2 regions of the Paraburkholderia sp. FW306-2-2C-D06C genome follow, and region 1 is predicted to be linked to the other one. Evidence: riboswitches for the same ligand, from Rfam matches in the RefSeq annotation. Region 1 holds a riboswitch; the other holds the start of a gene.

Evidence for each region. A riboswitch is a leader RNA that binds a small molecule or an ion and turns the genes downstream of it on or off. The one in region 1 is predicted to bind cobalamin.
Region 2: another riboswitch for cobalamin. It lies ahead of AC3WLT_RS06595 (TonB-dependent receptor domain-containing protein); the one in region 1 lies ahead of cobW (cobalamin biosynthesis protein CobW).

What each region holds. Positions count from the first base shown of each region.
Region 1 covers NZ_JBYSWU010000037.1:5,212-10,689, reverse strand. The annotation lists gene cobO (cob(I)yrinic acid a,c-diamide adenosyltransferase) at 1-321, opposite strand, end outside; gene AC3WLT_RS24615 (cobalamin biosynthesis protein) at 318-761, opposite strand; gene cobA (uroporphyrinogen-III C-methyltransferase) at 758-1,510, opposite strand; cobalamin riboswitch at 1,733-1,973, opposite strand; cobalamin riboswitch at 2,066-2,346, shown strand; gene cobW (cobalamin biosynthesis protein CobW) at 2,563-3,693, shown strand; gene cobN (cobaltochelatase subunit CobN) at 3,700-5,478, shown strand, end outside.
Region 2 covers NZ_JBYSWU010000006.1:116,434-121,911, reverse strand. The annotation lists gene AC3WLT_RS06615 (EVE domain-containing protein) at 1-249, opposite strand, end outside; RNA gene ssrS (6S RNA) at 344-525, opposite strand; gene AC3WLT_RS06605 (cell division protein ZapA) at 630-944, opposite strand; gene AC3WLT_RS06600 (ATPase) at 941-1,297, opposite strand; cobalamin riboswitch at 1,505-1,762, shown strand; partial or broken gene AC3WLT_RS06595 (TonB-dependent receptor domain-containing protein) at 1,794-3,356, shown strand; gene AC3WLT_RS06590 (FecCD family ABC transporter permease) at 3,384-4,430, shown strand; gene AC3WLT_RS06585 (ABC transporter ATP-binding protein) at 4,427-5,266, shown strand; gene cobT (nicotinate-nucleotide--dimethylbenzimidazole phosphoribosyltransferase) at 5,327-5,478, shown strand, end outside.

The DNA of each region.
Region 1 (5,478 bases):
AGTGGCGATGTCGGCGTCGCGGTTTTGCGTGTTCCACGTATAGCCGTCGCCCATCGTGACGAAATCGCAATTGGCGATTGCGCCGAGGAAGTCGCGCTCCGAGGTATGCAGCGCGCCTTTGATGAACTGCACGACGCCCAGACGCATGCCGTGTCCGAGCACCCGCACGGCCATGCCGAACGCGGCTGTGGTCTTGCCTTTGCCGGTGCCGGTGTTGACGATCAGCAGACCTTTTTCGACGGTGGCGGCGGCCTGCTTTTTCTCGTGGCCTTCGCGCCGGCGCTCGGTCATGCGCTGATGCGATTCGGGATCGGTCTTCATGGAAGGTCCTGTTCGTTGGAGTCGTGGTGGGTGGGGTCGATGCCGGCGTGAGCGGTCGAAGCGATCGCTACGGTGACGCCGTCGAGTACGGTTTTGCGCACGATGAGGTGCGCCCCGGCTGCAGCGGATTTCGAACCTGCGGCCAGCAACGCGCAGGGTTCGCAGACGCCGTCCACGCCGAGATGTTCGCGTGTCGCCGCCGAAGGTTCAGTCTCCGCCACGGGCAAGGCGGCAATCTGCTCGCGGCTGAACAGTTTCAACGGTAGCGCGTGCCGTGCGCAGAATTCGAGCAGACCCGCTTCGTGGGCCTTGACGTCGATGCTGGCAACTGCGCTGATTTCATCGTGTGTATGAGTGCCGAGCGCCGCGCGCACGGCTGCCTCGATCTGTTCAGCCGAACTATGCAAGCGGCAACCGATGCCGACCGTCAGCGTTTTCATCGCGCCCCTGCTGCGTCGGCATTCGCCGCGGCCCGCGCGAGCGCCAGCGACGCCACCCCGCCGATCACCACGATCGCCGGCGAGCCAAGACCGGCGCGCGCGACTGCGTCGGCCAGGCCGCCAAGTGGCGCGAGCGCATGTCTTTGTTCAGGACGTGTCGCGAATTCGATCGCGGCACAGGGCGTATCGGCGCTCATGCCTGCCGCGAGCAACGTGCCGGCGATATCGTTGAGCCGCCGCATGCCCATGTAGATCACCAGCGTCATCCGCGTCGCGACGAGCGCCGCCCAATCCGGCTCGCCGCTGCCGGCGCCGTGTCCGGTGACGAACACCACGCCCTGCGCGTATTCGCGATGCGTGACCGGAATGCCGATCGCCGCGGGCGCCGCGATGCCCGCCGTGATGCCGTTGACGACTTCCACCTCGATGCCCGCCGCATGCAGCGCCTGCTGCTCTTCGCCGCCGCGGCCGAATACGAACGGATCGCCGCCTTTCAGGCGTGCGACACTGCGCCCGGCCTGCACATGTTCGAGCATCTGCGCGACGATGTCGGCCTGCGGCGTCGACGGATGCCCGCCACGTTTGCCGACATGAACGACCAGCGCGTCGGCGCGCGCGAATTGCAGCACTTCGGGATTCACCAGATCGTCGACCAGTACCACGTCGGCCTGCGCCAATGCGCGCGTCGCCTTGAGCGTCATCAGTTCGACGTCGCCGGGGCCGGCGCCGATCAGCCACGCGCGGCTCATCGCGGCGTGCATGGCGCGCCCCATGTCGTGACAAGTGGAAACAGGCGAGCCATGCAGACGGCCCAGGCGGAAATAGAACTCATGCGGTGCGACAGATTACGCACAACGGCAACGCCGCTCGCCGCATTTTCATCGAAATCGCAAGCGGGCGTTCGTATTACGTCATGCTTCAGCGCCTTCACATCCGTCCCTCGCGGATTCAGGCGGCCGGCGGCGTGACATTCGCCGCCTCCGCGTCTGGCCGGTATCCGGGCTGGCGGCCTCATGCGCTTTGCCTTCCCGTCCTGAATCGTCAGACAGTGGCATCGAAAACGCATGCGCGGCGCGACAGGATTGAACCCAGCGCCGCAGGTCGCTTACCGTTGCGGGGACAGCACAGGTTGAGCGCAATCGAGCGCGGCCTGTTTCCCGTTTAACTGCACATGCGAACGCATGTGCGGGCACCAAACGCGCGCATACGATAGCACACGGCGGCCCGCGCCGGCGCGCGCGGCAAGACCCCGGCGCGGCCCGCGCTTCCTGTCGCGCTTCCTTGACGGCGCGGGGCCGCGGGCCTACACTCGCACGCACTTTGGTGCTCGTGTGCGCGCTCGTGCGCATGCAGTTAAACGGGAAACAGGGCGCCCGCCTGCTATGGACCGGGTCAACCTGTGCTGCCCCCGCAACGGTAAGCGAAAAGCGGCGCCTGGATGCGTTCTCCAGCGCCGCGGAGCCGGCTTCGATGTCCACGCGCAAGGCCGCGTCGGCATATGACCACTGGGCGAGAAATCACTCGCGCGGGAAGGTGAAGCGGCGCTTTCGCCAGCCCGGATACCGGCCAGAATATGACGGATGAACGCCGCGGGGATGCGGTGGCTCGTTCATGACCTCGTTCTCTGTTGCCGCGGCAACGCCGCTTTTCGTCCCCGCTGTCGTATCTGTGTTCCGTTTTCGTGTTTGCCTGCCTGGCGCTGGTTTGTCCTGGACTCGAGCGCATTCGGACCCGAACCCGACCCGAACCAGACCCGGACCGCCGGCGTGTGAACGCGCAACTTCTTCGGATGGAACCAACGATGCAAACTCAAATGCGCAGGATCCCCGTCACCATCGTGACGGGCTTTCTCGGCAGCGGCAAGACCACGCTGCTGCGGCATATTCTTCAGCATGCGGGCGGCAAGCGCATTGCGGTGATCGTCAACGAGTTCGGCGAACTCGGCATCGACGGTGAAATCCTCAAGGGTTGCGGGATCGGTTGCGATGAGAACGGCGTCGAAACCGAGGGGCAACTGTATGAACTCGCGAACGGCTGCCTGTGCTGCACGGTGCAGGAAGAGTTTTTCCCGGTGATGGAAAAGCTCGTCGAGCGCCGCGAGCAGATCGATCACGTGCTGATCGAAACCTCCGGTCTTGCACTGCCTAAGCCGCTGGTGCAGGCCTTCAACTGGCCGCAGATCAAGAGCAGCTTCACCGTCGACGCGGTGGTGACTGTGGTGGACGGCCCCGCCGCGGCGAGCGGCCAGTTCGCCGACAACCCGCTCGCTGTCGATGCGCAGCGCAAGGCCGATCCGAATCTCGATCACGAATCGCCGCTGCACGAACTGTTCGAGGATCAGCTGTCGGCGGCCGATCTGGTGATTCTGAACAAAACGGATTTGCTCGACGATGAACAGCAAAGCGCTGTCGAGACCGCGATCCGTGAAGAGATTCCGCCGCAAGTGAAGATCGTGCGCGCACAGATGGGCCAGCTCGATCTGCACACGTTGCTCGGCCTCGAAGCCGCCTCCGAAGAAACGATCCACTTGCGCCACGACCACCACGGTTCGGCCGACGACGCCGATCACCATCACGACGAATTCGATTCTGTCGTGGTGCACGCGAGCGCGCCGTCGCGTGAAGCGGTGATCGCCGCGCTGCAAGGGCTGGTCGAAACGCATACGATTTACCGCGTCAAAGGTTTTGCGGCGTTGCCGGGCGCATTGATGCGGCTCGTGATTCAAGGCGTGGGGCGCCGTTTCGACAGCTACTTCGATCGTCGCTGGCAACCCGGCGAAATCGGCGAAATCGGCGAAATCGGCGAGGGTCGGCAGAGCCGCTTCGTGCTGATCGGCGAGGACCTGGATCAGGCTACGCTGCAACGCGCGTTCGATGCTGCACTGGGCGCTGCATTGCGGGTTGTGTCGAGCGCCGAACCGCAACAGGCGTAATCGATCATGCATCTGCTGCGCACTACGCCGGGCGGTTTTGTCGACGATACCCAGGGCGTGATCCGTATCGATCAGCAGCCCGCCGATATCGTGGTGCTTAGCTCCGCCGATACGACGCTGTCGCTGCTCGCCAGCGTGTTTCCTCGTTTGGGTGCCGATTTCCCGAGCGTGCGGCTCGCGAATGTCACTTATTTGCGGCAACCGGCGTCGGTCGATTTCTATGTCGAGGACGTGCTGCAGCATGCGCGCGTCGTGGTCGTGGATCACCTCGGCGGCGAGGCGTACTGGCCTTACGGGATCGAGCAGGTGGTCGCGCTCGCCGGGCGCAGGAAGCAGACACTGGCGATGTTCTCCGGCGATTTGCAGGAAGATCCGAATCTGCTTGCGCGCAGCACGGCGGATGCCGAACTGTGCCATCAGCTATGGCGTTATCTGCGCGAAGGCGGCGCGCAGAATGCCGAGGCGTTCCTGCGCTGCATTGCGTATCGTGCGGTCGGCTGGGGGCATGAACCCGCACCGCCGCGCGCGTTGCCTGCCGCAACGCTCTACCATCCCGAGCGCGATACGCCGACGATGGCCGACTGGCAGGCGCGCTGGAGCGAGGATGCGCCGGTTGCCGCGATCCTGTTCTACAAAGCGCACTTGCAGGCGGCCAACACAGCCGTGTTCGACGCGCTGATCGCCGCGCTCGAAACGCAGGGTTTGAATCCGCTGCCGATTGCGATTACCTCGCTGAAAGATGCGATGAGCCGCGAAGTCGTGCAGCGGTTGTGCGCGCAACATGATGTCTCGCTGGTTCTGAACACGACCGCGTTTGCCGCGTCGGCGATCGACGACCCCGAGCCGCTCGCGCTGGCCGGCGACGCGCCGGTCATGCAGGTGATCCTGAGCGGCGGCAATCGCGAAGACTGGCTCAAGGACAATCAAGGCCTCAACTCGCGCGATATCGCGATGCATATCGCGCTGCCGGAAGTGGACGGCCGCATCATCACACGGGCGATCAGTTTCAAGGGGCTCGCCTATCGTTGTCCGCACACGGAAGTCGATGTGGTCCGCTATCAGCCGGACCTCGAACGTGTCGGTTTTCTCGCTGAACTGAGCCGCCGCTGGTGCCGTCTGCGCACGCTCGACAACGCCGACAAGAAACTCGCGCTGATTCTCGCCAACTACCCTATGAGCGAAGGGCGCATCGGCAATGGCGTGGGGCTCGATACGCCGGCGTCGGTGGTCGGCATCCTGTCGATGCTGCGCGACGAAGGCTATCGTTTGAGCGAATTGCCCGCTGACGGCGACGCGCTGTTGAAGAAGCTGACCGAAGGCGTCACCAACGACCCCGTCGTGCGCGACTTGCGGCCCGCGCTGCAAAGCCTCGCACTCGACGACTATCTTTCGTATTTCAACCGGCTGCCTGCCGAAGCGCGCGACGCATTGAACGCGCGCTGGGGCTCGCCTGAGCGGGACCCGACGCTGCGGCGCGGCCGTTTCATGATCGCGGGCTGGCGCTGCGGACATGTGTTCGTCGGCATTCAACCATCGCGCTCGCGCGAACAGGGCGATTATGCGAGCTATCACGACGCCGATCTCGTGCCGCCGCATGCCTATCTCGCGTTCTATTTCTGGCTGCGCCATCAGTTCGGCATCGACGCGGTCGTGCACGTCGGCAAGCATGGCAACCTCGAATGGCTGCCGGGCAAGAGTGTCGCGCTGAGCGATGCGTGCTGGCCCGATCTGATTCTTGGGCCGCTGCCGCATCTCTATCCGTTCATCGTCAACGATCCGGGCGAG
Region 2 (5,478 bases), on a different contig from region 1:
GCTCTTCCTGTCGAACTGCGTCGGATCCGGATAAGCCGTGGACGACACCTCGGCGAGCCCCGCGATGCCCGGTTCGGGGCAGCTCGAGTGATAGAACAGCACAGCGTCGCCGACCTGCATCATGTCGCGCATGAAATTGCGCGCCTGATAGTTGCGCACGCCGGTCCACGGCAACGTGCGTTGCGGTGCATTGGCGAGATGGTCGATGCTTGCTTCGTCCGGTTCGGACTTCATTAGCCAGTAGCGCATGAATCGAATTGAACCTTAAGAAGGTGAAGATGCGAAAGAAACCGGAGGCCCAAAGAAAAACGGCACCGAACCGAAGTCCGATGCCGTTCTAAATAAGGTCCCCGCCTTAGCCGCTAGGCCGGCATCCTGAACCGGGGGTTCAGAATTGGTCGCAGTTAGCAGCACTTCGGGTACATCAGACAGAGTGACGCGCACACCCGTGCTACAAATTTCCACAACCGTGCACATGGCATTGGTTCAAGGAATATATGACCTTGGCGAACCAGGCAGGGAAGCTAAACCGATGAAGCTAAAACGATGGAACTCAAACGTTCGCGCGAGTCTTTGCTCATGCACTCCGCTTGAATCCGCGGCCGATCTCAGGCACGGCCACTAGACACTTACTGCATGCTGTACTGCTGAATCACAGTACCTAGCTGTTCATTCATTTGACGCATTGTACGCCGGATTTCCTCAGCGGGAAATGCTTCTCCGTGTCTCACGCTCGTTTGCAGCTTAAGCAGTTCCGATGCCAGCGACAGCGCAGCCATTACGGCAATGCGGTCCGTGCCGCGCACGTTGCTGTGATTGCGGATCTTCGACATTTCAGCGTCTACGCGCGCCACCGCTTCGAGCAGCGCCGCTTCGGTTTCCGGCGAGCAGGCGAGACGATACGGCACGCCGAGAATCGATACTTCGATCTGCTTCGTGGTCATGCATTTTCTCCGTGGCGGGTGGCGGCGCTGTCCGCTTCGACCTCGTGTTGTTCGGGTTCGAGCAGATCGAGCTGATTGTCAGGCTCGGCCTGTGCGCGTGCCCGCGGCAGTTTTTCGAGAATCGCATTCAGGCGCACCTGTGCGTCGTCGATCTTTGCCGACAGCGCGTCGCGTTCCGCTTGCAGCGTATCGCGTTCCTCGCGCAGCAACGCGAGTTCGGTACGCGTGGCTTCCGCTTCAGCGCGCGTTCGGGCGAGCTGCTCTTCGAGCGCGAGCCGCGCTTCATTGTGGCGCTGGCTGATCGCAATCAGCTTGCCGATATTTTGTGAGAGTGATTCGAGTTCGGTGAGCATGTGCTGCGTCCTCTAAAGACATCGCATTTTAGCGCGGAATGTCGCAGGTTCCGACAATTGTCTCGTTTCGAGACGTAACAACCTCGCTTTGTGCAGGCTTTTATCGGCCTCATGACGAAAAACTGCGCCTGCATCGGACAATAACCTGCACTTAACAGAACGGATCGAGCAAGGATTAACCATTCTTGACGGGCCTCGAGGGCGCTCCTAAACTGGCCGCACTTTGGTGCCCGCGCGTGCTTTTCGACAGGGCGCGCAGTTAAACGGGAAGCAGGGCGCGACGTTCGCCTGAACGCGCCAGCCTGCGCTGCCCCCGCAACGGTAAGCGACCGCATGTCGTCATGCAAGTCGATCCCGATCGCGTGTTCGAAGCTGAACATGCGAGTGTGCCACTGCGCGTCACGCGTGAGAAGGCGGGATCGATGTGTCGCCAGCCCGGATACCGGCCAGAGGGAGAGATCCGTCCAGCGCAAATTCGTAGCAAGCGCGGGCGTCTCGTCACGCATCGTCCACCCAATCGTTGGTGTCGATCGACGGTGTGCGAGTCGATTCGGTCAGCCTCGGCGCACCGCAACTTGCGCAGATTCCGCTCGATCAGGTCGACCACGTCGAAGTGGTGAACGGCAATGTGTCCGCGTCATACGGCTCGGGCGCGATCGGCGGCGTCGTGCAGGTGTTCATGAAAGACGGCGGCGATCATCCGCCGCGTTTCAGTTTCTCGGTGGGCTACGGCAGTTATCACACGCAGACGCAACAGGCCGGCGTGAACGGCGCGTTGGACAAAGACGGCAAGACCACCTTCAGCATCTCGCTCGCGCGCTCGAAAGACGACGGCTTCTCATCGCTCAAACCAGCCCAGGCGCCCAACGCAAATCCGAATCCGAACGGCTATCTGAACGAGAGCATCTCCGCCTCGCTGCGCCACAAGTTCAATGACAAGTGGGACGCAGGCATCACATATTTCCAGTCGAACGGCAACAATAGCTACGACAACGCGTACGGCGTGCCGACCGATCTGAACAACCTCTACACCAAAGTGCGGCAGATGTCGGCGTTCGCCAGTGGCAAGGTGACCGGCTGGTGGACCACCCACTTCATCGTCTCCGAAGGCGACGATCGCAGCGTGTCGAACACCAACGGCATCTACAACGGCCGCTTCGATACCGACAATCGCCAGTACACATGGCAGAACGATTTCGCGCTCGCCGCGCAGCAGAAGCTGCAGGTCGGCTACGAGCATCTCGATCAGAGCCTCGATTCGGATACGTTTGCGGCGCCCGACCGGCATGTGAATTCGGGCTTCGTCGGCTATAGCGGGCGCTTTGGGCGCAATCAGATTCAGGCCAACGTACGGCGCGATCAGTATTCCGATTTCGGCGCAGCGAACAGTTACTATCTCGGCTACGGTTTCGACATCGCCGAGCATTGGAAGGTGAGCGCAAGCTATTCGGATGCGTTTCGCGCGCCGAGCTTCGACGATCTGTACTATCCGATCAGCGGCAATCCGTCGATCCAGCCGGAGCGCAGTCATTCGATCGAAGCAGCGTTGCAGTATGCGTCGAATGTGCTGGGCGTGATGCGCCTGAGCGCGTTCCAGACGCGCAATTCGAATCTGATCGACTACCATCAGGTGACGCCCGGCATCTATCTGGCGGAGAACGTCGGTCATGCGAAGGTGCAGGGGCTCGAAGGATCGTGGAGCGGTCATGTCGGCAGGACGGATGTGCGTGCGTCGGTGACGCTGCAAAATCCCGTCGACCTCGACAGCGATGTCGACCTTGTGCGGCGTGCGCGGCGTTTCGCGTCGCTAGCGGTGAATCGCAATATTGCGGGGTGGCGTGTCGGCGGCGAGTGGATCGTCAGCGGCGCGCGCGACGATAGCAGCGGCAAGCTCGGCGGTTACGGTGTGGTGAATCTGTCCGCGCGCTACGACATCACGAAAGCGTGGTACGTGGCTGCGCAAATCCAGAACCTGTTGAACAAGGACTATGAAACGGCCTACTCGTATAACTCGCCGCGGCGCGGTGCGTATGTCACGGTCGGTTGGCAGCAGCAGTGACGGGCGCGCCTGCGTGAGATCGCGCGGATGAACCGCGGCTCGGGTCCGAGGGTCGCGACGGCGATGCCCATCATGAGCGCGAAGCGTGCGGCCGCGATCTGGCTCGCGCTCGCCGTGCTCGCGCTGATCGTGCTGATGGCGTCGCTCGCGCTCGGCAGCGTGCCGCTCGCGCCCGCGCGCGTGCTGGCGGCGCTCGTGCCTTCGCCCGCGGCATCGGCGGATCTCGCGGGCGAAATCGTGCGGACATTGCGTCTGCCGCGCGCGCTGGCCGGCTTCGCGTGCGGCGCGCTGCTCGCGTTGGCCGGCGCGCTGTTGCAGGTGCTGCTGCGCAATCCGCTGGCCGAGCCATACGTGTTGGGCGTTTCGGGCGGTGCGGCGACTTTTGCGCTGGTCGCGATGATCGCCGGTTGCGCGTGGTGGATCGTCGATGCCAGCGCGTTCGCGGGCGCGTTCGTGTCGATCCTGCTGGTGCTCGGTCTTGCGCGCCGCGAGTTGTGGCGGGGCGAGCCGCAGGACACGTCGCCGCGCTTGCTGCTGACCGGCGCGGTGATCGCGGCCGGCTGGGGCGCAGTCATCACGCTGCTGCTCAACCTTGCGCCTGAAAATCGTCTGCGCGGCATGCTGTTCTGGCTGACCGGCGACCTCAACGGCGGCGCACTGCCATGGGCCGCGCTCGCCGCGCTCTTCGTCGTGCTGATCGCGATCGTGCCCGCTGCGCCGCGGCTCAATGTGCTGCTGCGAGGCGATGCGGCCGCGCAGGCGCTCGGCGTCGCGGTGATGCCGCTGCGCCTGCGTGTCTATCTGGTGGCGTCGCTGGCGGCGGCCGCGGCGGTGACGACAGCGGGCACCATCGGCTTTGTCGGCCTGGTGGTGCCGCATATGCTGCGGCTCGCGTTCGGCAACGATCAGCGCATGCTGTTGCCGGCCGCCGCGCTCGGTGGCGGTGTCGCGGTGATGGGCGCGGACCTGATCGCGCGCACGGTCATTGCGCCGGCGCAATTGCCGGTCGGCGTGATTACCTCGATCGTCGGCGTGCCGGTGTTTTTGTGGATGCTGCTGCGCAGGCGCCGATGATGCAGGCACGCCACTCCGCCCATGCCGCGCTCAGCGCGCAACGCCTGACGTTGCGCGCCGGCTCGCGAACGCTGCTCGATGCGTTCACGCATACGTTCTACGCAGGCGAGATCTGGTGCGTCGCCGGCCCGAACGGCGCGGGCAAGACGACGCTGATCGCGACGCTCGCCGGCCTCTCGCATCCGGCGGCGGGGCACGTCGAGCTCGACGGCGCGCGTCTCGCCGACTGGCAACCGCTGCCGCTCGCACAGCGTCGCGCGTTGATGCCGCAGAGCACGCACGATGCGTTCAGCGCGAGCGTGCTCGATATCGTGATGCTCAACCGCTTTCCGCATCTGACCGGCTGGGGCTGGGAACGCGCCGCTGACCGCGCCGCCGCGCATGACGCGCTGGATGCGCTGGGCCTCGCCGAATTCGCGGCGCGCGACGTGCTGTCGCTGTCGGGCGGCGAACGGCAACGCGTCGCGCTGGCCGCGGTGTTGTGCCAGCAGGCGCCGTTGTTGCTGCTCGACGAACCGCTGTCGCATCTCGATCTGCATCATCAGATCGATTGCCTCGATGCGTTGACCGCCTGGACACGCGAGCCTGGGCGTACAGTCATGTTTTCGTGTCACGACCTGAATCTGGCGCGCCGCTTCGCGACGCATGCGCTGCTGCTCGACGGCGCCGGCGGCGCCTATGCCGGGCCGGTGCATGACGTGCTGACGCCGGCGCTGACGAGCCGTGCATTTGGGTACCCGTTGGTTCTGATTCGCGACGGCGAGCATGAGGCGTTGATTCCCGCGCCGCGCCCGCGTCACGAATCGCCTGGCGGTGATGACACGCGGGCAAGCTAAGCGCTTCATAAGCGTTTCATAATCGTTTCAAAAAAACATTCTCTCTTCCGAAAAACGTCTATGACTTCTTTGCCAGGTTTGCTGCAATTGCCCGAGGTCGAGCCGCTCGATCAAACGTTGCGCGCCGAACTGCAACACATCATCGATACCAAAACCAAGCCGCCCGGCAGCCTCGGCCGGCTCGAGACGCTGGCGCGTCAAATGGGTCTGAT